3 regions of the Clostridium gasigenes genome follow, and region 2 is predicted to be linked to each of the others. Evidence: predicted binding sites of a transcription regulator. Region 2 holds the regulator's gene; each other region holds the start of a gene.
What was found. Region 2 encodes LexA, which represses DNA repair genes until DNA is damaged. Its sites were predicted from a motif close to CNAACANNTGTTNG; they were not measured.
Positions count from the first base shown of each region.

Region 1: the regulator LexA is predicted to act here: its motif matches at 7,503-7,516, upstream of uvrA (excinuclease ABC subunit UvrA).
Region 3: the regulator LexA is predicted to act here: its motif matches at 8,489-8,502, upstream of J1C67_RS01400 (putative DNA modification/repair radical SAM protein).

Region 1 is NZ_CP071376.1:1,555,784-1,566,150, reverse strand. It holds gene uvrC (excinuclease ABC subunit UvrC) at 1-305, opposite strand, end outside; gene J1C67_RS07525 (dTDP-4-dehydrorhamnose 3,5-epimerase family protein) at 476-1,024, opposite strand; gene J1C67_RS07520 (peptidoglycan D,D-transpeptidase FtsI family protein) at 1,307-2,776, opposite strand; gene J1C67_RS07515 (FtsW/RodA/SpoVE family cell cycle protein) at 2,780-4,015, opposite strand; gene J1C67_RS07510 (FHA domain-containing protein) at 4,026-4,478, opposite strand; gene uvrA (excinuclease ABC subunit UvrA) at 4,555-7,380, opposite strand; gene uvrB (excinuclease ABC subunit UvrB) at 7,671-9,638, opposite strand; gene J1C67_RS07495 (hypothetical protein) at 10,012-10,367, shown strand, end outside.
Region 2 is NZ_CP071376.1:3,250,871-3,261,237, reverse strand. It holds gene J1C67_RS15275 (RibD family protein) at 1-525, opposite strand, end outside; gene J1C67_RS15270 (acetate uptake transporter) at 793-1,404, shown strand; gene J1C67_RS15265 (hypothetical protein) at 1,467-1,652, shown strand; gene J1C67_RS15260 (DUF2828 family protein) at 1,856-3,352, shown strand; gene J1C67_RS15255 (tyrosine recombinase XerC) at 4,335-5,315, shown strand; gene J1C67_RS15250 (hypothetical protein) at 5,450-5,977, opposite strand; gene J1C67_RS15245 (hypothetical protein) at 6,041-6,430, opposite strand; gene lexA (transcriptional repressor LexA) at 6,640-7,245, shown strand; gene J1C67_RS15235 (DUF3267 domain-containing protein) at 7,402-7,992, shown strand; gene J1C67_RS15230 (methionine gamma-lyase family protein) at 8,089-9,366, opposite strand; gene hfq (RNA chaperone Hfq) at 9,475-9,720, opposite strand; gene miaA (tRNA (adenosine(37)-N6)-dimethylallyltransferase MiaA) at 9,769-10,367, opposite strand, start outside.
Region 3 is NZ_CP071376.1:290,387-300,753, reverse strand. It holds gene dhaS (dihydroxyacetone kinase transcriptional activator DhaS) at 1-72, shown strand, start outside; gene J1C67_RS01440 (hypothetical protein) at 100-339, opposite strand; gene J1C67_RS01435 (oleate hydratase) at 716-2,437, shown strand; gene lepB (signal peptidase I) at 2,716-3,309, shown strand; gene J1C67_RS01425 (formate/nitrite transporter family protein) at 3,524-4,300, shown strand; gene J1C67_RS01420 (branched-chain amino acid aminotransferase) at 4,368-5,390, opposite strand; gene J1C67_RS01415 (hypothetical protein) at 5,716-5,883, opposite strand; gene J1C67_RS01410 (RidA family protein) at 5,959-6,336, shown strand; gene J1C67_RS01405 (TIGR03915 family putative DNA repair protein) at 6,345-7,082, opposite strand; gene J1C67_RS01400 (putative DNA modification/repair radical SAM protein) at 7,099-8,445, opposite strand; gene J1C67_RS01395 (ABC transporter substrate-binding protein) at 8,666-9,715, shown strand; gene J1C67_RS01390 (DUF3867 domain-containing protein) at 9,821-10,367, shown strand, end outside.

The DNA.
Region 1 (10,367 bases), 1.7 Mb from region 2:
AAGGGATAAAACTTATCATCTTTCAAAGCAATATTATACCTTGGGCTATGTTTTTTTATTAAATTGCATTCAAGTATTAATGCTTCCATTTCTGTATCTGTTACTATGTATTCAAACTCCGAAATATTTTTAACTAATACTCTTACTTTTTCAGAGTGATTTTTAGATTTTTGGAAATAGCTTTTAACTCTATTCTTTAATATTTTAGCCTTTCCTACATAAATAATTTCACCTAGAGTGTTTTTCATTAAATAAACTCCTGGTTTATCTGGCAAGTTTTTTAAGTGGTATTCAAAATCAAACACTTTATTCCCCCCTTTCATTATTATGTAAGGCATAAAAAATAACTAGTCACCATATATCATGCTACTGACTATTACTTTTCTTTATGCCTAATAGATCTTCAAAAAATAATTAGTTAAATGTTTCTAATCCGCTTTAACTAATTAATACTATTATCTATTTTAATGTACCCCTAAAAAGGAGACTCAAATTCTTCAAATTTAGCTAATTTATTATCCCATTCTTCAACCTTTACTTCATCTTTGTTAAATTCCCAAGGAATATTTAAGGAATCCCAATTAACTCCGCCTCTATAATCATTGTTGAAAGGTTTAGTAACCTTATAAAATATTAAAGCGTCTTTGTTACCTTTTATATAATAACCATGAGCGCAGCCCTTTGGTACATATATTAAATCTCTATTAAATTCATTTAACTCTACAACTACATATCTTCCATAAGTTTTAGATTTCTTTCTTAAATCTATAACTACATCTTGAATTTCTCCTGCTATACAAGTTATAATCTTATCCTGTTCTTCAGGTGGTGCTTGATAATGCATCCCTCTTACAACCCCAGGCCTTGCAATTGCATAATATTCTTCTTTGAAATCTGTACTTAGACCATAAATATTAAATTGAGTATCATTAAAGACCCTTATTAAATCACATGTATTTTCCATAAATACAGTTGGTGTAATTAAATAGCATCCCTCTACTTCTAAAGCCTTTACTCTAAACATTTCCCCATCCCCATTTCTACTTTAATCATCAAGAGTTTTCTATTTTTTTTAATTTTGCTATTGTTAAAATAAGTCTCTCTTTAATATATGATTTTGTAGAATAAAGGTGTTTGTTTAATATCTATTTTATTTCATATCCCTTAGTTACAATTTTGGAGAATTCCTAAATCAAAAAGAGATAGAGGTCTTGTATCTTTACATCTAAGCTTATAAATATAACTCTTAGATGTAAACTAAAACTAACCTCTATCTCTTAACAAATTTCCAAAGAACATTTAACTATTATTTTCCTAATATAGCATCTATAACATTAGCCGCTATAACCGCTGGCAATTTCACTCCATTTTCACCATTTTCAACTATAACTGCAATAGCTACTTGTGGATCATCTGCAGGTGCTATTGAAACAAACCATCCATGAGGAATTGCTTCTGAACCATCTGGAAGATTATAATCTGCTGTTCCTGTTTTTCCTCCAGCTCCATATTTTTGTAGCATATCCCAACCATAAAAAGTCTTTCCAGCTACTAGTGTTTTCATATAATCTCTAACTACTGCTGAAGTTTCTGGTGATATTACTTGTTTTAATTCCTTTGAAGGTATTTCTTTTACCGTGTTACCTTGTGAATCTATTACCTTATTAACTAATTTAGGTTGCATTAACATACCGTTATTAGATACTGCACTTACCATTAATGCCATTTCCATTGGTGTAGTAAGAACACTTCCTTGACCAATTCCACTTTGTGCTATACTTCCAACTTCATACTCTTCAAGTGTTGGAAATTGACTTTTTGTTATTGTAGTTCCAACTGCTGGTACTACAGAATTAAACCCAAAATTTTCAGCTACAGCTTTTAGTTTTTCATTTCCAAGTTCCATAGCAAGTGTTCCAAAAACTACATTACTAGATACTGAAAATCCTTTTCTTAAGCTTATTGCCCCATGAACTTGATGTACATAATTATTTAGTTCTCTTCCATCTGCAAAAGTTATTTTCCCCTTATCTTGGAAAGTTCTATTTGCAACAGATGGATCATTTTCTAAAGCTGCTGATAAAGTAATTGTCTTCATTACTGAACCTGGCGGGTATAATCCCTCCACTGCTCTATTAATTAAATACCCAGCTTCGCTGTTCTCAGCTGTTGCTCCTTCTATTGCAAGCTTCATGTTGTTTGGATCATAGGTTGGCTTTGATACCATTGCTAGTATTTCTCCTGTTTTAGGATTTAAAGCAACAACTGCACCCTTTTGATCTCCAAGCAAATCATAAGCTGCTTTTTGGGCTTTGGGATTTAAAGTTGTAACTACCCCATTACCTATTTTTTCATCTTCTTGATTTCTCTCCTTAAAAAATGTTTTCAAATCAAAATCTTTGAAGAATTTTCTTAAGTTATTACCTGCTCCGCTATATTTACTTAATTCACTATCAAATTCCTCTTCTAGACCTGTTATTCCATATTGTTCATCTATATATCCTAAAGAATGTGTATATAAATCTTTATAAACATATTCTCTATCTTGACTTAACTCGTCTATTCTTTTACTTTTAGTTAACGCTTCACCATTTCTATCGTAGATTGTACCTCTTATAACTTCATTTCTTTTTGCCCAAAGCCTTACATTCCCTGGCATTGCTGCAATATCAGGTCCCTTAAAAACCTGGAAGTACACCATATATGATATTAAAGCTATAAAACAAAAAAGAAATATTACCATTACATTCCTTACATTTTTTCCTAAATCGTTCATATATTATGCCTCCTCTGAAATTTTCTGAAGTATTCCAAGTGCGAAGAATATTGTAAGCATTGAACTACCACCATAACTTATAAGTGGAAGTGTTATTCCTGTTAATGGAATAACCTTAAATACTCCTCCTATAATAACCAGCGTTTGACAAGCTATCATAGTACTGAATCCTACAGCTACAATTTGAGAGAATTTTTCATTTGTTACGAAGGCTGCTCTAATTCCTCTATAAAACATTAAGAAATATATAATCATAATTCCTACTGCAAATATCATTCCAAGTTCTTCACATATTGCTGCAAATATAAAATCAGAGGTTGCTACTGGTATATATTCTGGAAGACCTTTTCCAAGCCCTGACCCAAAAAGCCCCCCTGAAGATATTGCATATAGCCCCTGAACTATTTGTCCCCCTGCTGTTTCTACATATTTCCAAGGATCTTGCCATATTTCTATCCTTTCCTTAACATGCCTAAACATTCCATATGCAGCAACTGCACCTACTGATGATAACCCTAAACATGCAAATACATACTTCTTTTTAGATGTAGTTATATATAACATGGTTACTGATATCCCAAAGAATATTAGAACTGATCCTAAATCTGTTTGAAGAACCATGCACGCCATAGAATACATTGCTACTAAAGCTGGTTGTATTAATTGTTTAAAATCACCTTTCATTTTGCCCTTATTTTCATAAGTCATTAATGCTGATGATAAATATAACACTAGTGCTATTTTACCAAACTCTGAAGGTTGAAATCCAAATGGTCCTATATATACCCAGTTCATAGCCCCATAGGTTTCAACATGGAATATTTTCCCGTAAACAAATCCCAGTGGCATAAGTACCAATGTACCTATTAAATATATTTTTTTATACTTTGCAAAACTCTTTAAATCTGGCATTATTACTACAATTAAAATATAAGCTATAATCCCAAGTATTACCCAAACCAACTGTTTCATAGCTTCTACTGGTTTAAGCCTATAAATCACTGCTACTCCAACTACTGCTAAAATACTAGCAAAAACGAATAAAAATTTATCTCCATCCGGATAAAACTTTCGTATTACATAATGAGAATATGCTATTATTCCGCATAATAACACTCCCATTCCCATTGCTTTATAATCAAATTCTTTTGGTAATAAAGCTAAGTTTGTAAATAGAAGTAAGCATAGTAGGTAGATTAATTTTAAGAGTCTTTTCTCATACTTTACACTACTTTTCATACTTTCACCTCTATTTCTTATCTGACTTAATAACCTTAAATATTACACTTCCGATTCTTATTTTATCATTTGGCCTAAGCTTGGCTCTTTGGTCAATTTTTTCTTCATTAAGAAAAACACCATTTGTACTCTCTAAGTCTTCTATATATACTTCATTATTTTTAATAGCAAGCCTTGCATGGTTTCCTGAAGCGTACTGATCTGTTAATTGAACTGTATTACCTTCTTTTCGACCTATAGTTATAGGACCCCTTAAAAGTAACATTGTTCCTTCTTCTAAGTTATCATTATCACCTGCTTTTAACACTTCAATTCCATAATTTTTCTTGGCTGTCCCTTGTCTTCTTTTTCCACCAGTTTTAACATCTTTATACATAATTTTTAGAGCATAAAAAATAATGACGTATAAAAGTACCATAAATGCTATTCCAAAAATTATATTTATTAGTTTCGAAGAACTCATTCTTTCACCTCAAATTTAAGTTATATTTACTATATATATATTAAGACTTTTAGGTAAAAATAACAAGTCCTATATACTATTGCAATATCTTATTAAGATATTTACCAGTATATGACTCCTTATTCTTACATACAGTTTCTGGAGTACCACAAACTACTAAACTCCCGCCTTTGTCTCCACCTTCTGGTCCTAAATCTACTATATAATCAGCACACTTTATCATATCTAAATTATGTTCAATAACAACTACTGTGTTACCTGCATTTACTAATCTTTGAAGTATTTCTACTAATCTATTAACATCATCAATATGAAGTCCTGTTGTTGGTTCATCTAAAATATATAAAGTTTTACCTGTACTTCTCTTTGAAAGTTCAGATGCAAGCTTTATTCTTTGAGCTTCCCCTCCTGATAACTGAGTTGATGGTTGACCAAGTCTTATATACCCAAGTCCTACATCAAATAATGTTTGCATCTTATTCTTTATTCTCGGCATATTTTCAAAGAACGTTAGCCCTTCTTCTACAGTCATATTTAATATGTCATGTATAGATTTCCCTTTATATTTAACTTCTAAAGTTTCTCTATTGTATCTTTTTCCCTTGCAAACCTCACAAGGAACATATACATCTGACAAGAATTGCATTTCTATTTTAATAATTCCATCACCTGTGCAGGCTTCACATCTTCCTCCTTTAACATTAAAACTAAATCTTCCTGGTTTATACCCTCTCATTTTAGCTTCATTTGTTTGAGAAAATAACTCTCTTATAATATCAAAGGTTCCTGTGTAAGTTGCTGGGTTAGAACGTGGAGTTCTTCCTATAGGCCCTTGATCTATATCTATAATTTTATCTATGTTTTCAGAACCTGTTATATCTTTATGTGAACCTACTGGATTTTTACTTTTATTTACTATTCTATTTAAACCTTTATAAAGTATTTCGTTAATTAATGTACTTTTTCCAGAACCCGAAACTCCTGTTACCATTGTTAATATTCCAAGAGGGAATGTTACATTAATATTTTTAAGATTATTTTCTTTTGCCCCTTGAATCACTATTTTATTTCCATTTCCTTTTCTTCTTTCACTTGGACAGTTAATTTTCTTTTCTCCTATTAAGTATTGACCAGTTATGGATTCTTTACACATCTTAATATCTTCTAATGTTCCACTTGCTACTATTTCTCCACCATGTTCTCCGGCTCTTGGCCCAATATCAACTATAAAGTCTGCTTCTCTTATAGTATCTTCATCATGTTCAACTACAATAACAGTATTTCCTACGTCTCTTAGGTTTTTAAGAGTTTCTATTAACCTGTCATTATCTCTTTGATGAAGTCCTATACTTGGCTCATCTAAAATATATAATACACCCATAAGTGCTGATCCAATTTGAGTTGCAAGTCTTATTCTTTGTGATTCCCCTCCAGATAAAGTTCCCGCGGTTCTTGAAAGATTTAAATAATCTAAACCTACATTTAATAGAAAATTTAATCTACTATTTATTTCTTTTACAATTTGATCACTAATAATTTTATCTTTTTCTGAGAATTCTACTGAATTTAAGAATTCTAGTTCATCTCTTATTGGCATCTTCGTAAATTCGTAAATATTTTTATCCCCAACCATTACTGCAAGTGCTTCTTTTCTTAATCTAGCTCCCTTACACTTTGGACAATGATTGTTACTCATATATTGCTCTATATCACCTTTTATAACATCAGAATTAGTTTCTCTATATCTTCTTTTAAGAGCATTTATTTCCCCTTCATAAGCATAAGAGTATTTAGCAGTCATTCCTTCTTTTGTATAATTTACAGTTAGCTTATGTCCCTTTGTTCCATAAAGTAATAAATCTACTTCTTCTGGTTTCAAACTTTTAATTGGCTTCTTAAGGTTTAACTTAAATTCTTTACTCATTGCTTTTAATATAGCTAATGTCCAGGAATCATCCTTTAATCTACCTTCACCCCAAGTTGCTATTGCACCTTCCATAATACTTAAATCTTTATTAGGTATTACTAGATTCTCATCTATTTCTATTAAAGCTCCAAGACCATCGCAATAATCACATTTACCAAAAGGTGAATTAAATGAAAATAATCTAGGCGCTAATTCATCTATACTCATTCCACATTCTCTACAGGCAAATTTTTCACTAAATAAAATATCTTCTCCACCAATTATATTAATTAAAACTAATCCTTCTGATAATTTCAATGCTGTTTCAACTGAATCTGATAATCTGCCTTCAATTCCCTCTTTAATAACTATTCTATCAACTACCGCTTCTATGCTATGTTTTATATTTTTATCTAAATTTATTTCCTCTTCTGTTAAGTCATAGATTTCTCCATCTATTCTTGCTCTAATAAAACCATTCTTTTTAATATTTTCTAATACCTTTTCATGAACACCCTTTTTCCCGCTAATTATAGGTGCTAAAATTTGAATCTTAATTTTATCCCCAAGCAACATAACTCCATCAACAATTTGATCCACAGATTGTTGAGTAATTTTCACTTTACACTTAGGACAATAAGGAACACCTACTTTTGCATATAAAAGTCTTAAATAATCATATATTTCCGTTACAGTTCCAACTGTTGAACGAGGATTTTTACTTGTAGTTTTTTGATCTATAGATATAGCTGGTGACAACCCTTCTATAGATTCAACATCTGGCTTATCTATCTGTCCTAAAAACTGTCTTGCATAAGAAGACAATGATTCTACATATCTTCTTTGTCCTTCTGCATAAAGAGTATCAAAAGCAAGAGATGATTTCCCCGACCCTGATAACCCTGTAAAAACTATTAATTTATCTCTAGGTATTTCTAAAGAAACATTTTTTAAATTATGTACCTTAGCACCCTTTATTATTATTTTATCTTTCATGTACCCAACCACCTTTTCTTCTAATTTATAAGGCATACTTATAAAAATATATATCCCACATTACCTTATTATTTTTTTCAAATTCTAAATTTAGTTTCTGCATATATTCTAGAAATTAATCACGAACATATATTCTTTATTCTATTTTAGATTTTAATATAATTATTGTCAATTATATTATATATTATTTAATAATTTTTATTTAGATATACCATACTCATTTAAAACATAATAGCCTAAATAATAAAAAACTGGATTTAACATCTATCCCTAATGTTAAATCCAGTTTACTATTTCTTTAACTTTTCAATAATATCTCTTAATTCTGCTGCTCTTTCAAATTGCAGATTTTTAGCAGATTCCATCATTTCTGATGTATATTTCTTAATTAACTTCTTCTTATCTTTTGGATTTATTTCTTCTAAGTTTTCAGTATTATATTCTTCTGGATCTTCAGCAACTTTCGATATCGCTATTAGTTCACGAATATCTTTCTTTATAGACATTGGAGTTATTCCGTTATCTTCATTGTATTTCATTTGAATTCCTCTTCTTCTATCAGTTTCCTTCATAGCCTTATCCATAGATTTAGTAATTCTATCTGCATACATAATAACTCTACTGTCTAGGTTTCTTGCAGCTCTACCTATAGTTTGAATTAATGAAGTTTCAGAACGCAAGAACCCTTCTTTATCTGCATCTAAAATTGCAACTAAAGCAACTTCTGGTATATCAAGCCCTTCTCTTAAAAGATTTATTCCAACTAATACATCAAACTCACCAAGCCTTAAATCTCTTATAATTTTCATTCTTTCCATTGTAAGTATCTCCGAATGCATATACTCTGCTTTTATTCCCAAGTCTTTTAAATACTTAGTTAAATCTTCCGACATTTTCTTAGTTAACGTTGTTATTAAAGTTCTATATCCCATTTTTGTTATTTTTAATATTTCTCCATACAAATCATCAATTTGCCCAGTTACTGGTCTAATTTCTATAACTGGATCTAATAACCCTGTTGGTCTTATAATTTGCTCTGCTATATTTGTTGAGTTATCTAGTTCATATTGTGCTGGAGTTGCACTTACAAATACTATTTGATTTATTTTCTTTTCAAATTCTTCAAACTTTAAAGGTCTATTATCATAAGCGCAAGGAAGTCTAAACCCATACTCCACCAAGTTCTCTTTTCTTGCTCTATCACCTGCATACATTGCTCTAACTTGTGGTAATGTAGCATGACTTTCATCTATAAACATTAAAAAATCCTTTGGAAAGAAATCTAATAAAGTTTGAGGAGGCGTTCCTGGAGCTCTCCCATCTAAAACCCTTGAATAGTTTTCCATTCCATTACAATATCCCATTTCCCTTATCATTTCTAAATCATAATTAGTTCTTTGTCTTAACCTTTGAGATTCTAATAATTTTTCTTGAGCATTAAGCTGTTTTAATCTATCCTCTAATTCATCCTCTATAATATGCATTGCCTTTTCTAAAGTCTCAGTAGATGTTGCAAAATGCGATGCTGGGAAAATTGAAATATGCTTTCGCTCTCCTACAATAGTTCCAGTTACCACATCAAATTCCCTTATCCTTTCAATTTCATCTCCAAAAAATTCTATTCTAACACCTTTATTTGAAGATGATACAGGAATAATATCTAAAGAATCCCCTCTAACTCTAAAAGTTCCTCTAGTAAAAGCTATATCATTTCTTTCATATTGTATTTCAATTAATTTTTTTATTATTGTATCCCTATCCTTTTCCATTCCTACCCTTAAAGAAATTGTAAGCTTTTTATATTCATCAGGATTACCAAGTCCATAAATACAAGAAACTGATGCAACAATAATTACATCCCGTCTTTCTAAAAGAGCTGCTGTTGCAGAATGCCTAAGCTTATCTATTTCATCATTTATAGAAGCATCCTTTTCTATAAAAGTATCAGTATGAGCAACATAGGCCTCAGGTTGATAATAATCATAATAAGAAACAAAATATTCAACAATGCTATCAGGGAAAAACTCCCTAAACTCCGAACATAGCTGAGCTGCCAATGTTTTATTATGAGCCAAAACCACAGTAGGCCTCTGCAATTGTTGTATTATATTTGCCATAGTATAAGTTTTACCCGAACCAGTTACTCCAAGCAAAGTCTGAAACTTATCACCCTTATTTATAGAATTAACTAAACTCTCTATAGCCATAGGTTGATCACCTGTAGGCTTAAAGTTAGATTGTATTTTAAATTCTGACATACCACACCTCCTTAAATAATCTGTTGTCTTTATTATTCACTTATATTTTTTTCATATTCCTTAGAGAGCTTCTTTAAAATAACTAGTCAAATTCTAGTCTATTTTCTTTCAGCTCCCTTATGTATGTTTATAAATCTATTTTATCTTTTCTTTCCTCATTATTCAAATTAATTAAAAATTATCATTACTGGGATTATATTTTCAAATGGTTATTTTTCTCTATTTATTGTAAATATGGTATAATTGTATTGTTGAAATATTTACAAAAAGTTAATCATACGTATATATTATTACTGAAAATTATAAAAATATATATCCACAAATAAACTTTATTGTGTTTTTTAATACATATATTTAGAAGGAGTCTATAAATATGCTTAAATTTTTATTTGTACTATTTATAACGCTTATGGTTTTTATAATTAGTTACAGAGTAAACAAAAAAAATAAACCCATACTGAAACTACCTAGAACACTAAGTATAATATCTAAAATAACAGCTATATTATGTTTAGTTATAGCTCTAACAATGATTGCCGATATTCTTCTTCCAAAGGATACCTTAGAGGTTCAAGTTATTAAAAGTGGTAATTCAAATACAGTATATTTTGGTATATACAGTGAAGATTTGAATGAAGTTGCCTATAATACACTAAAAGATAATGAAAAAGTGAAAATAGAAGTTTCAAAAATTTATGATGAAATAAAAGAAATATCTCTAATAGAAAG
Region 2 (10,367 bases):
TGCATAACATTTATTAGTAGTAATATCTAAATTATTACCAATATAAGAGGCTGCTTTACCATCCAGTGTCATGCACCATTTCACATGAACAAAGGGTCTATTATTAATAAATTGGTTATTATAAATTTCATTTAAATTATTACATTCATTTTCTAAGATACCAACCTTTACTTGCAATCCTAATCCGCATATCTTTGCTACTTTTGAACTCATTAATACTACTTCTGGATTTAGAGTTCCAGAAACAATACGTGAAAAGTTTTTCGTTGCAATATATTTAATGGTGTCTTCTTTAAAATCGGGATAAGTAATATATATAGTTGACTTGTTTAACTGCATATCGATTATATTATTATTTAATATGACCTTTTCTATTAAATTTATTTTATCTGTATTTTCATAAAAATCTTTACCTATTAATTTATTATCCTTAACTATTACAACCCCTATTAAGGGATTAGCCTGTACACGTCCAATTCCATTTTTAGCACATTCAATAGCTATGTTCATATAAAATTCATCCATAGTAAGCCTCCATTTATTTAAGAAATTTTAAATAATATAACAATACATCTTATCAAGTTATATTATACCCTATTATGTAATATAACGCTAAATATTCAATGGTAAATTATATAAAGATATACTTTTAATAAAATAAATATCATATTTATTTTATTAATAATATATTTTTATAGGTTAACTTCTAATATATAATAATATTGACAACAACTTAAAAATCTGTTATCTTTGTTAAGGTTAAATATAATTACTTTTACTAAGGAGGAAATCATGGAAGAAACAAAAAAAATTAAGATAGTTACAGCCGATCCCTCGGCATTAGGATTATTTGGACTAGCTATAATTACATTAGTCGCATCGTCACAAAAATTAGGATTAACTAGCGGGGTATCTTTAGTTTTGCCTTGGGCAATATTTTTAGGTGCTTCAGCTCAATTATTAGCTTGTATTAATGATTTTAAACATGATAATACATTTGGATCAACTGCTTTTGGAGCATATGCATTCTTCTGGTATGCTATGGGGTTCACTTGGTTAATACAAAATGGAGTATTTGGAGAAAAGCTTGCAGCCGGTGCAGATACTAAGCAATTAGGTTTTGCTTTTCTTGGATATTTAATATTCACTATATTTATGACTATAGGAGCAATGGAAACACATAAAGTATTATTTATAATATTTGTATTTATTGATTTTTTATTCTTAGGATTAACTTTAAATGCTTTTGAAATTATTCCACACTTTGCACATAGTTTAGCTGCTTGGTCAGAATTATCAATTGCTATAATGTCATTTTACGGATCAGGGGCTGCTGTTCTAAACAAACATTTTGGCAGAATATTTTTACCTGTAGGAAAGCCTTTTGGAATATTTAAAAAGTAATTTTAAGAGCCTTATTTAGGCTCTTTTTTAGTATAATATATAAGTAAAAAGGAGTGTCTTTTATGGAATTATGGATTACGGTAAAGGGTAAAAAAGAGCCTATTATATATACAGGTGATAGGATAGATATTTTGGATTTTGAAATGGAAGGAATAAAATATAAACAAATAAGATATTTTAGAAAAGGAATTTCTAAATCAGAGTTAATAAACAATGCGTTAATAATTAAATTTCAAGAAAAGATATAAGTGTCAATTTGGCACTTTTTTTTGTTCTATAAATTAATTTGATTTCATATAATATATTATTAAGTAAAGATACAGACAGCAAATAATCACTTATTGTGATCTAAACTGTATCTTGATAAAGACACTTACAGCAATTATTCACACAATGTAATTTGTTTTAAATAATAATGTGTCTTGTAATAATTTTTAGGAGGAGTATTAGTATGGCTATAAAATTTTTGACTAAATTAAGAAAAGAACTCTACAACGTATCGGAAGTGGAAGATTTTGAATATGTAATTAAGGATCTAAAAAATGATAATAAGGCTATACTAAAATTTTTAACAACTTCAAAAGATTTACGCAATAAAAGTGAAGCTGAAATTATAGAGTGCTTTATTTCTGCTTTTGAATGTAATGGATTACTAGCAATTAAAGCTCTTTTCTATATTCGTGATAAAGTTTGCGGACTAGGTGAACGAAGGGTTTTTAAAGTAATAATAAATTATCTAGCCCTTAATGAAAGTGAAGTATTAGTAAAAAATTTACAGTTAATTTATAAATATGGTCGATGGGATGATTATTATGTTTTGTTTTATACGCCTTTAGAAGAAGAAGTAATTAGATTATTCAGAAATCAACTTTCTATTGATTTAAATTCAAAAACTCCATCAATGCTAGGTAAATGGTTAAAATCTGAAAATACCTCATCTAAGAATTCAAGGAAGCTAGCAGTTAGAACTCGTAGACTTTTAGGGTATACATCTCAAGAGTATAGATTGATCTTATCATCATTAAGAAAAAAAATAGATATAATAGAGAAAAAAATTAGTGCAGGAAATTTTAATTCTATAGATTATTCTAAATTTTCATTAGATACGTGTTTAAGATATAAAAACTCATTTATTCGCAATGATAGGGAACGTTATATGAAACATATTAAAATATATAATAAAAATGATAAATTAAAATTGAATACTGATATAATAAAGAATCTAACCCAAACTCCTTTTAATATAATAGAATTAATTATGAACAATAAGGGGAGTATAACTCATGAAACTAAATCTATTTATGAAAATATATGGAATATTGTTTGTGATAATTATAAAGAAATATTACAGGATACCTATGTTATTATTGCTATATCTGATAAAGCGATAAAAGCATGTGCTGAAGCGTATAAAGTATGTATATCAACAGTTCTTTTTTTAAATAATTTTAATTCTAGTAGTTTTAAAGATTATTATATGTACTTTAAAAAAGATCCTTATTTTGCTAAAGTGCAGAGTTGTAGCATAGTCGAACAAGTTAATAACATGAAAAATTTTAAGTTATCAACTCCAAATAATATTGAATCAGCCTTAGACTTGTTGCTATTTACTTCAATCAAAAAAGATTTATCAAACAATAAAATCCCTAAAAACATATTAATTATATCTGATTTAGATTTAGAGCATAAATATAAAGAAAGTAATGATATTCAGTTGATAAAAAATAAATGGAAAACATCCGGTTACATAATGCCAAAATTGAAGTTTTGGCAAATAGAGGAGGGAAGTTTAAACAAGAGCATTAGCAAAGATATTTATTCTAATATTTTTGCTAGAGGTTATTCAAAAGAAATATTCACGTCTTTACTTAAAGAAGAAGTTATTAATTCTGATGAGTTGATTTTAAAATCTTTAGAAAATAATAGATATAATGATATTAGCTATTGATAGATCATTTATAAAATATGCAATTATAACACCTATTAGTTTAGGTGTATTTTTTTTGATAATTAATAATAGATACGTTTTTTTAAAAAATACTTTACGGGAAATAAAGTGTTATAAAAAGTTTCAATTTTTAATATTATTGATTTAGCAATAAATAACATATTGTGGATATAATTGTGCACATAAACATACAAAATTAATGTATAGCAAAATAATATATAAAATTTTAGGTACACATAGCATACGACACATAATCGATTTTAACGACAAAATTATTTTTAAAATATTTCATAGCAAGTAAATCTATTATTATTAAAAACTTCAATTCATTTTTTTCTATAAATCGATTGTGCATTTATCATTGATAATATCTATTTTACTAAGATTAGACTAAAAGAGTGCGTATATTAGTAAAATAAGTTATTAAAACTAGTTTTATAATATGAAATTTTTATATTATAAAAAATTACTATAACTTTCACTTCAAAAACATTGCGCTAAATGTATATTTAGCGCAATTCGTGTACTTGAAAGAAAAAAACAGCTGTGTTATAATAGATTCAAGGCTTTGAAGCCTATTGGGGGTTTGAAAAAAGTGCAATTAACAACGAAATCTTATAAATATAAAAATTATGAGTACACTAAAGAAATTAAAGACTTAATTAATATAGATTTAAATTCTACTGACAAAAAGAAACTTCATAATATATATTCTAATTACTATAATTTGAATTCAGAACGAATATATGAGTTTATAATCGAGGATTTATATATATTAGTAGAAAAGCATAAATTGCCAACTAGTCAACTATCAAAAATTTATAATGTTGGCATTCGATATATTCAAATTTGGCTTAAAGAATTAGGTTTAAATAGAACTCTAAAAAAAGCTAGCAAAATATCTAGCAAAAATAAAATTAGCCCGGTTTTAAATAAACTGACAGATAATAATTACAAGTTAGAAATTAAAGATAAATTCGGAATTTCAGAAGCTAAAATAATTAATTTACCTCAATGTGTTATAGATTTCTTGAATTATTTAGAAACTATTAAAGGTAAGTCAAATAACACTATCGAAGCTTATAAAGTTGATTTAACTATGTTTTTTAGATTTTTAAAAGTTTATAAAGGTCTAGTATTCGATAAAAATTTAGAATTTGAAGAAATACAAATAAACGATATCGACAATAGCTTCATAAGAAAAATAAAACTTACGGATTTATATGCTTTTTTATCCTTTACCGAAAAACAAAGAGGTAATGGTACTCACGCAAGGGCTCGTAAAGTAGCAACCTTGAAATCATTCTTTAAATTCTTACAAGGTAAATCTAAAATTATTGATGATAACCCAACTTTAGAGTTAGAATCTCCTAAAATAAACAAAAGGCAACCTGTTTACTTAACCTTAGATGAAAGTGTAAATTTATTACATTCAATGAATAAAGAAAATAAAAATTTTGAACGTGACTATTGTATAATTACTCTATTTTTGAATTGCGGTATGCGATTATCGGAGTTATGCAGTATTAAAATAGATAAAATAAAAGGTGATATTCTAACTATTATAGGTAAAGGAAATAAGGAACGGACTGTTTATTTAAATGCAGCTTGCATTAGATCTATTTATGCTTACTTAGCTGTTAGAGAGGATTTTAAAGCTACTGATGATGAAAAAAAATACTTACTCCTCTCCTCTCGTCAAAAACCTATCAATAAAAGAACTGTTGAGGTCCTAGTCAAAAAACATGTTCGCAGTTCAGGGATGAGTAATGATAAATATACACCTCACAAGCTTAGACATACAGCTGCAACTTTAATGTACAAGCATGGCAATGTGGATATACGTAGTCTTCAAAGCATCCTAGGCCATGAAAATATCGCAACTACCCAGATATATACACATGTAGATAATGATACGTTACGTGATGCTGTAAATTCTAATCCTCTTGCTAATATTAAATAATCTATTTGTTTTTTTTAGATATATTATTAAAATGCCATTTTCAAAGATTCAGAACGGATGTTCTAAATCTTTGAAAATGGCATTTTTCTCTTTTATAATTAAAAATATTTTAAATTAGTTTTACATAATGTTTATTATGTGTTGTATAATTCTGAACCGAGTATCTCATATAAAGAGTTTATAATTTTAATATCATCTCCATCATAAATTATAAGAAGTTCACCTTTCTTATAATAATGAGGTGTTTTATTCCAAGATGATTTTGTCCCGTTAATAACTAACCCCTTCTCTGTTATAGCTGAGGTATCTTTTTCTAAAGTACTAAGTTCTTCATAATCATATGCAGAAACCTTATCTTCCCCAATTTCTACTTCAAACTTCGGAGCGTCAAAAAAATCTTTATCTTTGGCTATGATCTCTACTCTATAATTTTTTGACTCCATATCTAACTTGAAATTTTCTAGATTATAATCACTTACTTTTTTATTATCACTATAGTTTTTAACTGTTTTTCCAGTAGTTTCATCACCAGTTATCATCTCTTTTCCTTTTTCCACTACATTTTTAGTATTATCTATTGATTTTTCATTTGTAGAACAAGATACAAATACAGTTATTATAGTAGCTAATGTCAGTAATGATATAACAACTCTTTTTTTCATAAAAATATCCTCCTTTTATTTACCTTATAAATATAGTGTAAACAAAGGAGGGAAAAGTATTCATTATTTATTTTTAAATCTTCTAACACCTGGAAAAACTTCTTCTGTCATTTCCTCTAAATTTAATTCATCAAATAATTCCATATCATCTAGATACTCTATATTTTCAAAGGCATCTACGTATTCTGTTTCAGCATCATCCTCAACTAGAAACTCTTCCGCTGTAATAGTTTTTTCTTCCAATTCCTTATCAGCTTCTAATCTTAATTTTTCTAGTTCTGTTTTAAATTTTGCTTCTAAAATTTCATTTTCTTCTACAGTTTTAGATATTTCTTCAATTTTTATTGCTCTTACATCTATACCTTCTTGTTGTAAACAATCTCCACAATTATCACATATTTTACCTTCATACACATCACAATAATCATCTTCTGTATATATTTTTTTATTCATATATAAACACCACCTATTAGTTATAAACTTATTTTATAAAATTTAAGCAAACTTAATTATAGCTAACTTTATACATTTAAGCAATGAAAAATGATGTTTTTTTTATTTAATGTATATACTATAATAAAATTGACCAATATTAAAACAAGAACATAAGTTTGATTACCTAATATATATATGTTATAATCTGATAATAGCGAGGTGTTAAAATGAATATTTTAAAGGATAAACAATTAGAAATTTTTGAATTTTTAAAAATACACACTGCCAATAAAGGGTATCCGCCATCGGTTAGAGAAATATGCGATGCAGTGAATTTAAAATCAACCTCTACTGTTCATGGTCATTTAAAAAGATTAGAAAAAAAGGGATTGCTAAAAAGAGATCCTACTAAACCTAGAGCTTTAGAAATTATAGATCCAAATTGCCCTAAAAAAGAAATGCTTTATATACCCATTATAGGTAGAGTTACTGCCGGAATACCTATTTTAGCTACAGAAAATATAGAAGATTTATTTCCTATTCCTATTGATTATATTAAACATAATCAGGAACTATTTATGCTAAAGGTTGTTGGTGACAGTATGATTAATGCAGGTATAAACGACGGTGATTTAGCTATTATAGAACAAAATCAAACAGCTGTTAATGGAGATATTGTTGTTGCTTTAATAGATAATCACGCAACTATAAAAACCTTTTATAAAGAAAGTGATCATATTAGATTACAACCCGAAAATGATGCTTTATCCCCTATTATAGTTAAAGACTGTAGTATATTAGGAAAGTTGGTCGGATTATTTAGAACATATTAGATAAAAAAGAGGCATACATTATTGTGTGACTCTTTTTTATTTAATATGTATAAGGAATTTTAAAAAAATAACCAGTCAGGTTCTTTGGCTTTTTATTTTCTTTCAGTTCCCTACCCTTTAGAGTCACATAATAATATGTGATTGTGAGGGTTATTTATGAAATTTTTAAAAGGAAATACTCCATATAACTGTACCTGTTTAGATTTAAATAATGAATGGAAAGCAATTCATTCACTTAAAAAAAAACATTTTAGCTTTATAAAACTACTTATTGAATTGATTATGGCTTGTATTTATGCTTTTGGGCTAGGTTATAATCTTTTTTATTTAGATAGAGTATTAAAAACAGGACTTATATTCTTAGTTTTATTAGTAGTGAGTTATTTGTTTATAATAATTCCTCATGAATTTTTACATGTACTATGTTATAAAACTAAAGATAATGTAATTATCAGATATTCTTTAATAAAATTAAAATTAGTTTCTTATTTCGACGGGACTATATCTAAATCAAGAGCATTAGTATTAATTATACTGCCATTTATAGTGTTTACTATTATACCTACTGTAGCAAGCTATTTATTAGGATTTAATTTATTCTTATATGCTATAGCTAGTGCAAATTCAATTAAATCTGGAGTGGATTTATTAAATTTTATTTTTGTTATCAAAAATGCACCCCCAAACGGGAAATTAATAGTTAATGAATATGATTTTTATTTTAAATCTGAATCTATAAAAGAATAAGGTTAACTTTAAATAAATAGCAAGTCAATACATCGAGTTTATTTCGCATATTTGACTTGCTATTTATTTTCACGTCCCCTATTTATCAATAAATATTTAAATTATATTATTTAACGAAATAAGAATACCTATTTTAGCGTGATCAAATGTTAATCCACCTTGTAAATAAGCAATAAAAGGCTCTCTTATTGGTGCATCAGCAGAAAGTTCTATTGATGATCCTTGAATAAATGCGCCTGCTGCCATAATTACTTCATCTGTGTATCCTGGCATTGCCCACGGTTCACACTCTACAAATGAATCTATTGGAGATCCTTTTTGTATTCCAGTACAGAATTTTATAAGCTGTTCTCTATTACCTATTTTAATAGCTTGAATAATATCACTTCTTTTATCTGTATATTTAGGTAATACTTCAAACCCTGCAAGTTCCATTATTCTTGATGCAAAAATAGCTCCTTTAACCGCTTCCATAGATATATGAGGCGCTAAGAACAACCCTTGATACAAAGTTCGCATTAGTCCAAATGTAGCTCCACACTCTCCACCTACTCCAGGCGTAGTTAATCTAAATGCTGCTTGCTGAACATAATTAGCTTTTCCAGCTATGTATCCTCCACTTGGTGCAATTCCCCCACCGATATTCTTAATTAATGAACCTGCTATTAAATCAGCTCCAACATCAGTTGGTTCTATTATATCTATAAATTCTCCATAACAATTATCAACAAATACAAGAACATCATTTCTTATACTCTTTATAAAGTTAATTATTTCTCCAAGCTCGGATACTAAAAATGACTTTCTCCACCCGTACCCAGTACTTCTTTGTATATGTATAAGTTTTATTGAATTATCTGAAGTTAAAACTTCTTTAATTTTCTCATGGTCAAATTTTTCATTAAGTAAATCAACTTGTTTATATTTGATACCATATTCTTTTAAAGAACCTATATTTTCTTTTCCGTTAATTCCTATAATATTAAGCAAAGTATCATATGGAGTACCTGCTATACTAACCATAGTATCTCCCGGTCTTAAATTTCCCATTAATGCACAGCCTATAGCATGTGTTCCATTTACAAAATGAGGTCTAACTAAAGCAGATTCTGTATTAAATATTCGTGCATAAACCTTATCTAATGAATCTCTTCCAATATCATCGTATCCATATCCCGATGAATTAGTAAAATGTGCATCACTAATCCTTTCTTCTTGAAATGCTTTTAGAACCTTTAATTGATTAAATTCTCTTATTTCATCGTAAATTTTAAAGCTTTCTTCAACGTCTTTTAAAGCTTTTTTATATAATTCAAAAGTATTTTCTTTTATATTATATGATTTCATCATCATTTCTTTAGTTATATTTAACATAATAAGCCTCCTTGAATTCAGCGTTTTTAAACAAAATTAAACACCTTATTACTAATTATACTAAAAAAACACGAAAAATAAAATAGGCAAAATTATTTTGCCTATTTCCTAAAATTCATTATCTTCAATATTATTATTAAATGATATCGGCTTTCCTGGGGTTATAGTAGTAATTGCATGTTTATATACTAACATTTGTTTACCATCAGAATCTAAAACAACAGTAAAACTATCAAACCCCTTAACATAACCTTTTAATTGAAAACCATTTGTTAAATAAATAGTAACTGGAACCGTATTCTTCCTAGCTCCATTTAGAAAAATATCTTGCAAATTATTTATTTGTTTATTCACTTCTAGTACCTCCGACACATTAGTTATATTTATAAATTAATTATAACCTTATAAGCTGTCAATGTCACCAACTATTTTTCTGAATATTTCGTCACCTTTCATAGCATCTTTATCTAAGAAGATTGCCCTTGGGTCACGCCTAAACCAACTTAATTGTCTTTTAGCATAATTTCTTGACCCTTGTTTTATTAGATCAATAGTATCTTCTAAAGATATATCTCCATCTAAATAGTAAAACACTTCTTTATAGCCTATTCCCTTCATTGACTGCATATTTGAAGTATTACCTAAATTTTTAAGATTTATACATTCATCTACTAATCCTTTTTCCATCATCATATCTACTCTTTTGTCTATTCGTCCATAAAGTTTAGATCTATCCATATTTAAAACTATATAACAAACATCATATTTACCATTATAAATATCTTTACCTAGATTATAAGAACTAAAAGGTTTGCTAGTTATTTTATATACCTCTAATGCTCTAATTACTCTTTTTCTATTATTAGCATGAATATCCCTATAACTTATAGGATCAATTTTTTTTAGTAACCCATGAACGTATTCATTTCCATGCTCATTAGCTAAGGATTCAAGTTCAGCTCTATATGTATCATCCTTCTTTGCCTCTGTAAATGTCATAT
Region 3 (10,367 bases), 1.2 Mb from region 2:
GTTTCCAGCCATTTAAAGCAGTTAGCTCTTAATACAGAAAAATTAGGCTATGAAAGATATTTATTACTATGAAGCATATATATTATATGCTTCATTTTTTTATAGAAAATTTTCAACAACAAAAATTTTTATTATTTTTATATTTTCATTTGGAATTAAAGTAATTAATTCATTGTAAATTTTATCTATAGTATCTTCTGTTATAGTATTTTTACTCAAGCTACATCCAATATCAATAATATTTCTAGCAGTACGGTTTGTAGATTTCCTTTTTTGTATTAATAATACATTAATTGCAGTTTCTAATGTAGCCTTTCTAATTTTGTAATCTATAGTCATAAACTTCATCCACCTTATTTAAGGGACGTTCAAATAAATAACAAGTCAGCATGTTAGTCTATTTACATTATACTTTGTTGGGAGAACCCTTTGATAATACACTATAACAGGAAGCTGTTTACTTCTCTGATATAAAATATATATCACATCTGTGACTTGTTATTTATTTTCAAATTCCTAAATTAACTTATATAAATATTAAAGCTTTAATTTTGAAGATTATATAGACAAATATTAATAACTGTCTGAATTTTAACCAATAATATAAATGTGTAGTTTTTTTAGACACATATAATAAATAGTATAATTACAAATACAATTTTTTATACTATATTAAGAACACGGAGAGAATATATTATGAAAGAAGGAATTTAATATGGTAAGCAAAAAGACAAATAATAAATTTTTAATGGTTAGTGCATTAGTGGGAGCAACAGCAGCAGCGGCTGCAATATACACAAATAAAAAATGTAAGGAAAATAAAGAAATTAAAGAAAACACTTTTGTTTTTAGAGATTATGGAGAAAAACAAGCCTATTTTATAGGTGGTGGTTTAGGATCACTAGCAGGAGCAGCTTATCTTATAAGAGATTGTAACTTTAAGGGCGAAAATATACATATAATAGAAGGTATGAATATTTTAGGCGGAAGTAATGATGGAGCTGGTAATGTAGCAAATGGTTTTGTATGTCGTGGTGGTAGAATGCTTAACGAAGAAACTTATGAAAACTTCTGGGAACTATTTTCTACAATTCCATCTATTGAAGATGATAAAAAAAGCGTAACAGAGGAAATATTAAATTTTGATCATCAACATCCTACAAAAGCACAAGCTCGTTTAATAGATAAATTTGGAATAATTCAAGATGTAACAAGTATGGGATTTAATAATAAGGATCGTATGACTTTAGGAAAACTTATGGTAACCCCTGAGAAAAAACTAGATAATATGACTATAGAACAATGGTTCAAATCAACTCCACATTTCTTTGAAACAAATTTCTGGTATATGTGGCAAACTACATTTGCTTTCCAAAAGTGGTCTAGTTTATTTGAATTCAAACGTTATATGGAAAGAATGATATTTGAATTCCCACGTATAGAAACTTTAGAAGGGGTAACACGTACTCAATATAATCAATATGACTCTGTTATTCTTCCAATTAAAGAGTATTTAGATAAAGCAAATGTAGACTTCAGTATTAAATGTACTGTAACAGATTTAGATTTTAAAGACGGTGATGGTATTACTGTTACTGCAATTCATTGTGATCATGATGGAGAAGAAAAATTAATTACATTAAATAATGGTGATATATGTATTATGACTAATGGTTGTATGACAGATTGTGCAACACTTGGAGATCTTACTACACCGGCAGAATATAACCCAAGCAAACCAATATCTGGACAACTATGGGAAAAAGTAGCGGCTAAAAAACCAGGACTTGGAAACCCAGAACCATTCTTTAATCATCCAGAAGAAACAAACTGGGAAAGCTTTACTGTTACATGCAAAGGAAATGAATTATTAAAGAAAATTGAAAAATTATCAGGTAATATACCAGGTAGTGGAGCTTTAATGACATTTAAAGATTCTAATTGGTTAATGAGTATAGTAGTTGCAGCTCAACCACATTTTAAAAATCAACCTTTAGATACTACAATATTCTGGGGATATGGATTGTTCACAGAAAAAGAAGGTAATTTTGTAAAGAAACCAATGAGAGATTGTACTGGTGAAGAAATGATGACTGAACTATTACATCATTTACACTTTGAAAATGAGAAAGATGAAATAATGGAAAGTGTTATAAATGTAATTCCATGTATGATGCCTTATATAGATTCACACTTCCAACCAAGAGCAATGTCAGATCGTCCAGAAGTTGTGCCAAAAGGATCTACAAACTTTGCAATGATAAGTCAATTTGTTGAAATAGCAGAAGATATGGTATTTACAGAAGAATATTCAGTTCGTGCAGCTAGAATGGCAGTATATAAATTACTTGGAGTAAATAAAGAAATATGTCCAGTAACTCCATATAAACGTGATCCTAAAATATTAAAAACTGCAATAGCAACTAGCTATCGTTAAAAACTAAATTAAATTAAACTAGATTTAATTAATTAGAGCCACATTATTAAAGTGGCTCTAATTTTTTTTGTTTTTCAGCAAACCCTGCGCTGCTTTATATCATTTAGATAAGCTGACTTTATATGTGCAATTAAGGTTAGTTAGTTTACTATGCCTAAGGCTTATTATTTAACATAGATATGTAAAAATATTGAATTGATATGATATAATTAATATAATAGGTGGTAACTAATAAGTTGCGAGTGAAGAGTTAATTATTTTATAGGGAGGGCATATTAATGATTAAGAATAAAAATATAATGAAGGAAATTAGAGGTGGAATTTTTTCTGTGCTAGTAGCAATTTGTATAGTTTCAATAGTTAATAGTAAGGTTTTGGCAAATGTAAAAGTAGAACAAAGTTCTATGGACAATACATTACATGATGGACAACATCTAATAGTGGATAAATTAAATTATAACTTTAGTGAACCTAAAAGGGGAGACATTATTATATTTCTTGAGAATTGTAAAAGGGGAACTATTATTGAAGACACTAGGGAGAATATAAGATCAATACTTGGTAAAAAAAATAATAACAATAATAGATTAGTAAAAAGGGTTATTGGAGTTTCCGGAGATGAAGTTGATATAAAAGATGGAGTTGTATATTTAAATAATGAAAAACTAGATGAACCTTATGCAAAAGGTGAAACTATAAGTAACGATTTTAAACTTCCAATTACAGTTTCAGAAGGTAAGTTATTTGTACTTGGAGATAACAGATCTGTAAGTAGAGATAGTAGAAAATTTGGACTTATTGATTGTAATCAAGTTGAAGGAAGTGCATCTTTTAGAGTATATCCATTTGATGAAATAGGGTCTATTAAATAAATAGGGTGATATGTACTAATTAAGACATCTCCAAATAAATAACAAGTTAGTATTCTTGTATTCTAGATAAGTATATTAAAAATAGGGAGCTTTAAAAGCGTTAAGAAGGGTGAACTTCCAATTTTAATTGAAAAATTCCATAAAAGGTTGTATTATATATAAGGAATTGTTAAAAACATAACAAGAAAATATACTTGAGTTAGGCGGGATGTAAATGTACAGTAATGAAATTGATAAAATAGCCCATTCGGCAGAAGTTAAAATTGGGTTATACAAAAAAGGAAAAACTAGATATTTAACTAGTGCAATCATTGGAAGTTTATTTGTAAGCCTTGGTATTATGCTTATTTATACTATTGGTGGAATAATGAAGCATGGTGGTTCAGCAAATTATAAAATAGTAATGGGATTATCTTTTGGTGTTGCTTTAAGTTTAGTTTTAATGGCTGGTGGAGATTTATTTACTAGTAATGCTATGATAATGACACTTGGCGGACTAGAAAAGAAAGTTACATGGAAAGATGCTTTAACTATTTGGTTTGGTAGTTGGATTGGTAATATAATAGGTGGAGTAATTGGTGCTACACTATTCGTACAAGCCGGACTTGCTAGTGGAGCTAACTCTTATATTGGAGATTTTATAGTAAGTAGTTCAATTACTAAAATTGAGATAGGATTTATGCCTCTTTTAATAAAGGGTATATTATGTAACATACTTGTTTGTTTAGCTGTATGGATGACATATAAGCTAAAAGAAGAAACAGCGAAAATATTAATGATATTCTGGTGTTTATTTACATTTATAACAGCAGGATTTGAACATAGTGTAGCTAATATGGGAATGCTTGCAATGGGTTGGATGATTGATCCTGCACAAGTGACTTTAGCTGGTTACGCGTATAACATAATTGTAGTATCTATAGGTAACTTTATAGGTGGAGTAGTGTTCGTAGCACTTCCGTACTATTATATAACTAAGGATAAAAAATAAAATACATATATAATAAAATCAAAAGGTTAAGTTTTCATTTGTTGAAAACTTAACCTTTTTTATTTACTTAAACTTTGTAGATCCAACCTTCTGGAGCTTCTACATCTCCAAATTGAATTCCACAAAGAATTCTATATAATTCTTTTACAATTGGGCCAACTTCAGTTTCACTATGGAACACATGAAGTTCATCTTTATAAGATATTCCACCAATTGGAGTTATAACAGCAGCAGTGCCACAAGCACCAGCTTCTTTAAATTCACTAAGGTTATCAGCCAATACATCCCTTTCTAAAACTTCAAGATTTAAGTAGTCTTTAGCTATATCAATTAATGAATACTTTGTTATACTTGGAAGAATTGAAGGTGATATTGGTGTAATAAATTTATTATCCTTTGTTATTCCAAAGAAGTTTGCAGCACCTACTTCTTCTATTTTCGTATGGGTAGCTGGATCTAAGTAAATACAATCTGTAAATCCTTTTTCAGCTGCTATTTTATGTGGTTGCATTGACGCTGCATAGTTTCCACCAACTTTTTGTCCACCAGTACCTTGAGGTGCAGCTCTATCATAATCTGAAATTATAAAGTTGCATGGAGCAAGTCCACCTTTAAAATATGGACCAACAGGCATACAAAATACTGAAAAAATATATTCTGAGGCTGGTTTAACCCCTATGTTATTTCCAACACCTATCATAAATGGTCTTAGGTAAAGAGTAGCTCCAGTTCCGTAAGGTGGAACAAAGTGTTCATTAGCTCTAACAACTTGCATGCAAGCATCAATGAACTTTTCTTCAGGAATTTCAGGCATTAATAACTTCGCATTACTGTCATTCATTCTTGCAGCATTTCTATTTGGTCTAAATAACTGTATTTTTCCATCTTTAGTTCTATAAGCTTTAAGGCCCTCAAAGCATTGTTGCCCATAATGAAGAGCAGTAGAAGCTTCGCTTATTGTTAGCATATTATCTTCAACTAACTTTCCTTCGTCCCATTGACCATCTTTCCAAATTGACAAATATCTGTAATCAGTTTTAATATAGTCGAAAGTAAGTTTACTCCAATCAATGTTTACATCTTTACTCATTTTAATCGCTCCTTTTATATCTTGTGTAACTATGATAAACGAATTTATTTTTTAAAAATTCTTTATTCATATAATATCTAATTTTACCACTTTTGAGGCAGGACATAAATAGTTAATCCAATAAATCCAAAAAAATGCTAAATTATAATTGTTATTTCAATAGAATATTGCAGAAGGAAAGAAAAGAGCGTATAGTTTTAATATAAATAGTCTATTATTTTTTTTGTATCTAACTAGAATTGTTTTTGAAAAGGAGAGAAGTATTGGACCTTAAAAAGATAATCAAAAACAATTCTAGAAGTTTATGACCTATGGGAGAAGCTAATTAAATATCGCAGTTATCTGCTTCTTCCCCGTATCGAACGGTGCCATTAGTAGAAAATTTATCCTTAGGGGAATTATCTATAAAAACACCGTCATTAGGTTCAGGAGATGCATTTTTTAAATTTTTGTTATTAATGTTAGTATTATTTTTTTGGGGTTTTTTACTCAAAGTAAAGACCTCCTTATTAATTATTTGTAGTTAGTATATGTTAAAAATAAATAAATATACAAAGGAAGTGTAGTTATGAAAAGAGAAATTATTTCAACAAATAATGCACCACAAGCAATAGGACCATATTCACAAGGAATGAGAGTTGGAGATTTTATTTTCACATCAGGACAAATTCCAGTGAACCCAGCAACTGGAGAATTAGTTATGGATATACAAAAGGCAACTAGACAATCTTTAGAAAATGTAAAGGCTGTTTTAGAAGCTGCTGGAACTAGTTTAGATAAGGTTGTTAAAGTTTCTGTATTTGTTAAAAATATGAATGATTTTGCGCTTGTAAATGAAATATATGCAGAGTACTTTAAGGAAAATCCACCGGCAAGAAGCTGTGTGGAAGTAGCAAGATTACCAAAAGATTCAGTTATAGAAATAGAAGCTATAGCAACTATTTAAGCAAATTATTATTTCACTTCAGTAAGATGTTTCCAATAACGTTTAGGCATTTGACCTTTTTGATGTCTAGGGTTTGCTCTTTCTTTTATTGTAACTGAAGTGAAATAGTCTTTCCAAAGGTCATGGAAGCCATCTGTATAATTTTTTAATTCGTTATAGGATTCCATATCCATTTCGACAATTTCCCAGGAAATTGTATTATAAATTGAAGCAAGTCCACGATTTATATCGTGGATAATCCAATATTCACCTGGAAATCTTCTTTGAAAATGTGGTGAAATAAATTCTAATATATTATTATCTGGCTCAATTGAAGAATAAAGAAATTTATCGTTAATATAAGAAAATCTAACAAATCCCGTAAATCTATGTGATTCAAGAGAAATTTTTTTATTTATACTATCAATAGATTTTACTAAATCATTATGAAGATATTTGTGTATGTCAGGTCCAATTTTAAAAGCTAATTTAAGATAGTTAAAGCATAACATGCCCTTATCTTCTTTATTTGATAAAAAAACATTATATAATTTATTTAAGCAAAGTGGATCAATTTTAGTAACTATAGAGGTTTGTACTTTTTTATGTTTTATAGTATCAGTTTCTATATTAACTACTTCGGAAAGAAAATCTACTTCATGCTCATATTTAGTAGAGATAATATTTGGTGGGGTAGTAGCATAAAACCCATCATAAATAGAAGTTAACAAACCTTCAAAAGTTCCATCGTAAAAATATATAATCAAAATAAAATCTCCTTTCTTAAAACTGTCCAGTAGTTGAAGTATAGGTATCTTTAGGTAAAAGTATTTTCTTTTTCTCAGGTAATAGTATACCGCTACTATTAGGTTTAATATCATCAAAAAATGAAAGTTGTGATAAGTTTTGCCTATCTAAAGAAGGCTTATCCATATATAGTAGTCTATTTCTAATCTTTTCATCATCAAAGGAAACATCACCATAATATTTGCCGGTGCATGTTATAAAATATTGGGCACGTTTAAGTATAATTCCAAGCTTTCTTAAATCCTCAAAATTTAGTGTGTGAACTTTTCTTGTTATAAGAATTCTTTTTGCAGATATTACCCCTATACCAGGAATTCTAAGAAGAGCTTCATAGGAAGCTTTATTAATCTCAATTGGAAATTTATCAATATTATTTAAAGCCCAAGATGTTTTAGGATCAAAATTTAAATCAAAATTATCATCTTTATTTTTCAATAATTCTTCAGCTTTAAACCCATAAAACCTTAAAAGCCAATCAGCTTGATAAAGCCTATGCTCACGAACAAGAGGTGGATGAGTAATGTCTGGTAAAAAATTATTATCTTTTATAACAGGAACATAAGCAGAGTAATAAACTCTTTTAAGATTATAAGTGTTATAAAGATTTTCAGAAAGGTTCAAAATTTTATAATCACTTTCAGGGGTAGCTCCAATAATTAATTGAGTACTTTGACCACCAGGAACAAATAGTGGAGTTGATTTTATTGTTTTCTTCATATAGTTATGTTCAATAATATTATTTTTAATAAGATTCATAGGTGCTAGTATTGCATGCTTTGTCTTTTGAGGTGCAAGTAATTTTAGGCTACTTGAAGAAGGCAGTTCTATATTTACACTCATTCTATCTACAAATTCGCCAGCTTCTTTAATCAAAATATCATCAGCCCCAGGAATTGCTTTAAGATGAATATAACCGTTAAAGTTTTCTTCAAGTCGTAATTTTTTAACAACAGATAATAAAAGTTCCATAGTATAGTTTGGAGATTTAAATATAGCAGAGCTTAAAAATAAACCTTCAATGTAATTACGCTTATAGAAATTTATTGTTAAAGAAACAACCTCTTCAGGTGAAAAGATAGCTCTTTCAACATCTTTTGAAGAACCATTAACACAATACTTACAATCATAAATGCAATTATTAGTAAGTAGTATCTTTAAAAGAGAAATACATCTACCATCAGCAGCAAAACTATGACAAATACCATTAGATGAAGCATCGCCAAGTCCATTATTTTTATTTTTACGTTTAGAGCCAGAAGAAGAACAAGACACATCATATTTTGCAGCAGCAGATAATACTTGTAATTTTTCGTTTATATTCAAATTAATCACCCTTATTTTTATAGATTTATAAAAATAATTATAGCGAACAAATGTTCTATTTGCAATAATAATAAATTTAAAAGTTATAAAAATATAATATTTTAAAGAGTTCAGAAATATATTCTGTTAAATTTATACTTTTCAAATTTCAAAATAAACTATATAATAAATGATAATGTTTATTAGTAAATAAAAAATACAATTAAAAGGGAGCAAACAAATGAACAAAATATTTAAAATTACTGCTTTATTGTCAATAATGGTTTTAGGAGTATCTTTATTTGTAGGTTGTGGAAAAAAATATGAAACTACAATTAATATTTTAAACTATGGAGAAAACATTGCAGATGGAGTAATAGAAGAATTCGAAGAAAAGTATGATGTAAAAGTAAACGAGAAAAAATTCGATGAAATGGAAACTATGTACATAGAAGCAACTTCAGGAAAGGTTGAATATGATGCAATTTTAGTTTCAGATAACATGGCTGACAGATTAATTCAAGAAGGGAAGCTTCAAAAATTAAATAAAGAAAATATACCAAATTTACAAGAAATGAATGAAGATGATTTGGCAAAACCATACGATACAAATAATGAGTACACAGTTCCTTATATGAATGGAACAATTGGTATAGTATATAATAAAGATTTAGTAAAAGATCCAGTGGATAGTTGGAATATAATGTGGGATAAAAAATATGAAAAGCAAATTTTCTTATTAAATTCACAAAGAGATACTATTGGAATGGCTTTAAAAAGATTAGGATATTCAATAAATAGTACAAGTCATAAAGAATTAGAGGAAGCAAAACAATCTTTAATAGATCAGAAGCCTCTTGTTTTAAAATATGGTGCGGATGATGTTATGGATATAATGAGACAAGGGGAAGCTGCAATTGCTATGATTTGGTCAGGTGAAGGGTTAACGCTTGCAGATGAAAACGAGAACTTAGAATATATAGTTCCAAAAGAGGGAGCAGATTTCTGGTTAGATTCATGGGCAATACCAACTAATGCAAATAATAAAGATGTAGCAGAAAAATTTATTAATTTTGTAAGTGAAAAAGAAAATGCATTAAAAATAGCAGAAGAAATTGGTTATACAACTCCGCATAAAGGAGCAATGGAAGCTCAATCAGATGAAGTTAAAAACAATCCAGGGGCTTATATGCCAAAAGAAGTTATGGATAAATGTGAAGTATATAAACATTTAAACACAGAAGAGTTAGAACTTTATAATGAAGTTTGGACAGCAATAGGAACAGATTAATAAAAAGTTAAGGAATAGTAATAGTTTTTTAAGAATATGGAATAATAAATCTTAGTATTGTATAATGATACTAAGATTTATTTTATAATTAGGGAGATGTTTTAAATGGATAAAGTAATAGATTTTAATCAAATTAAAAATAAAGCTAGTGAAAAAGATATGGATAAGGATATAGATAAAATTGAAGCATACATGTACTCTTTATATTACAAAATGGCAGAGGGAAAATTAAATATGGCTGAGTTCACAAAAGAAATAACATTATATATGGAAGAAAATAATATATCTCAAGATAGATTTTTAAAAATGCAAACTAAACTTATGGAGCGATATGGTTTAGATACTGGAGCCTTTGAAAAGCAGCTTAAAGACATGGGATTAAATAATATACACGCTGATGCAAACAGCTATGAAAAAGCAAGAAAAGCAATGGGATTCCAAGAGAAATATAAAGAAAGAATGGAAGTAAAAGCTGTAAGCACATACTACATTAAAAATGAGAAAAACAATGTGATTATATATGTTGAAAGTGAGAATGTAATTTTAAAAAGCCCAGGGAAAATTGATTTAGCTGATTTAGAATTAAATGAATTTTTATGTTCATACAAAAAAGTATTAGAAGATAATTCTTTAAAAATATCTATTTGTGAAG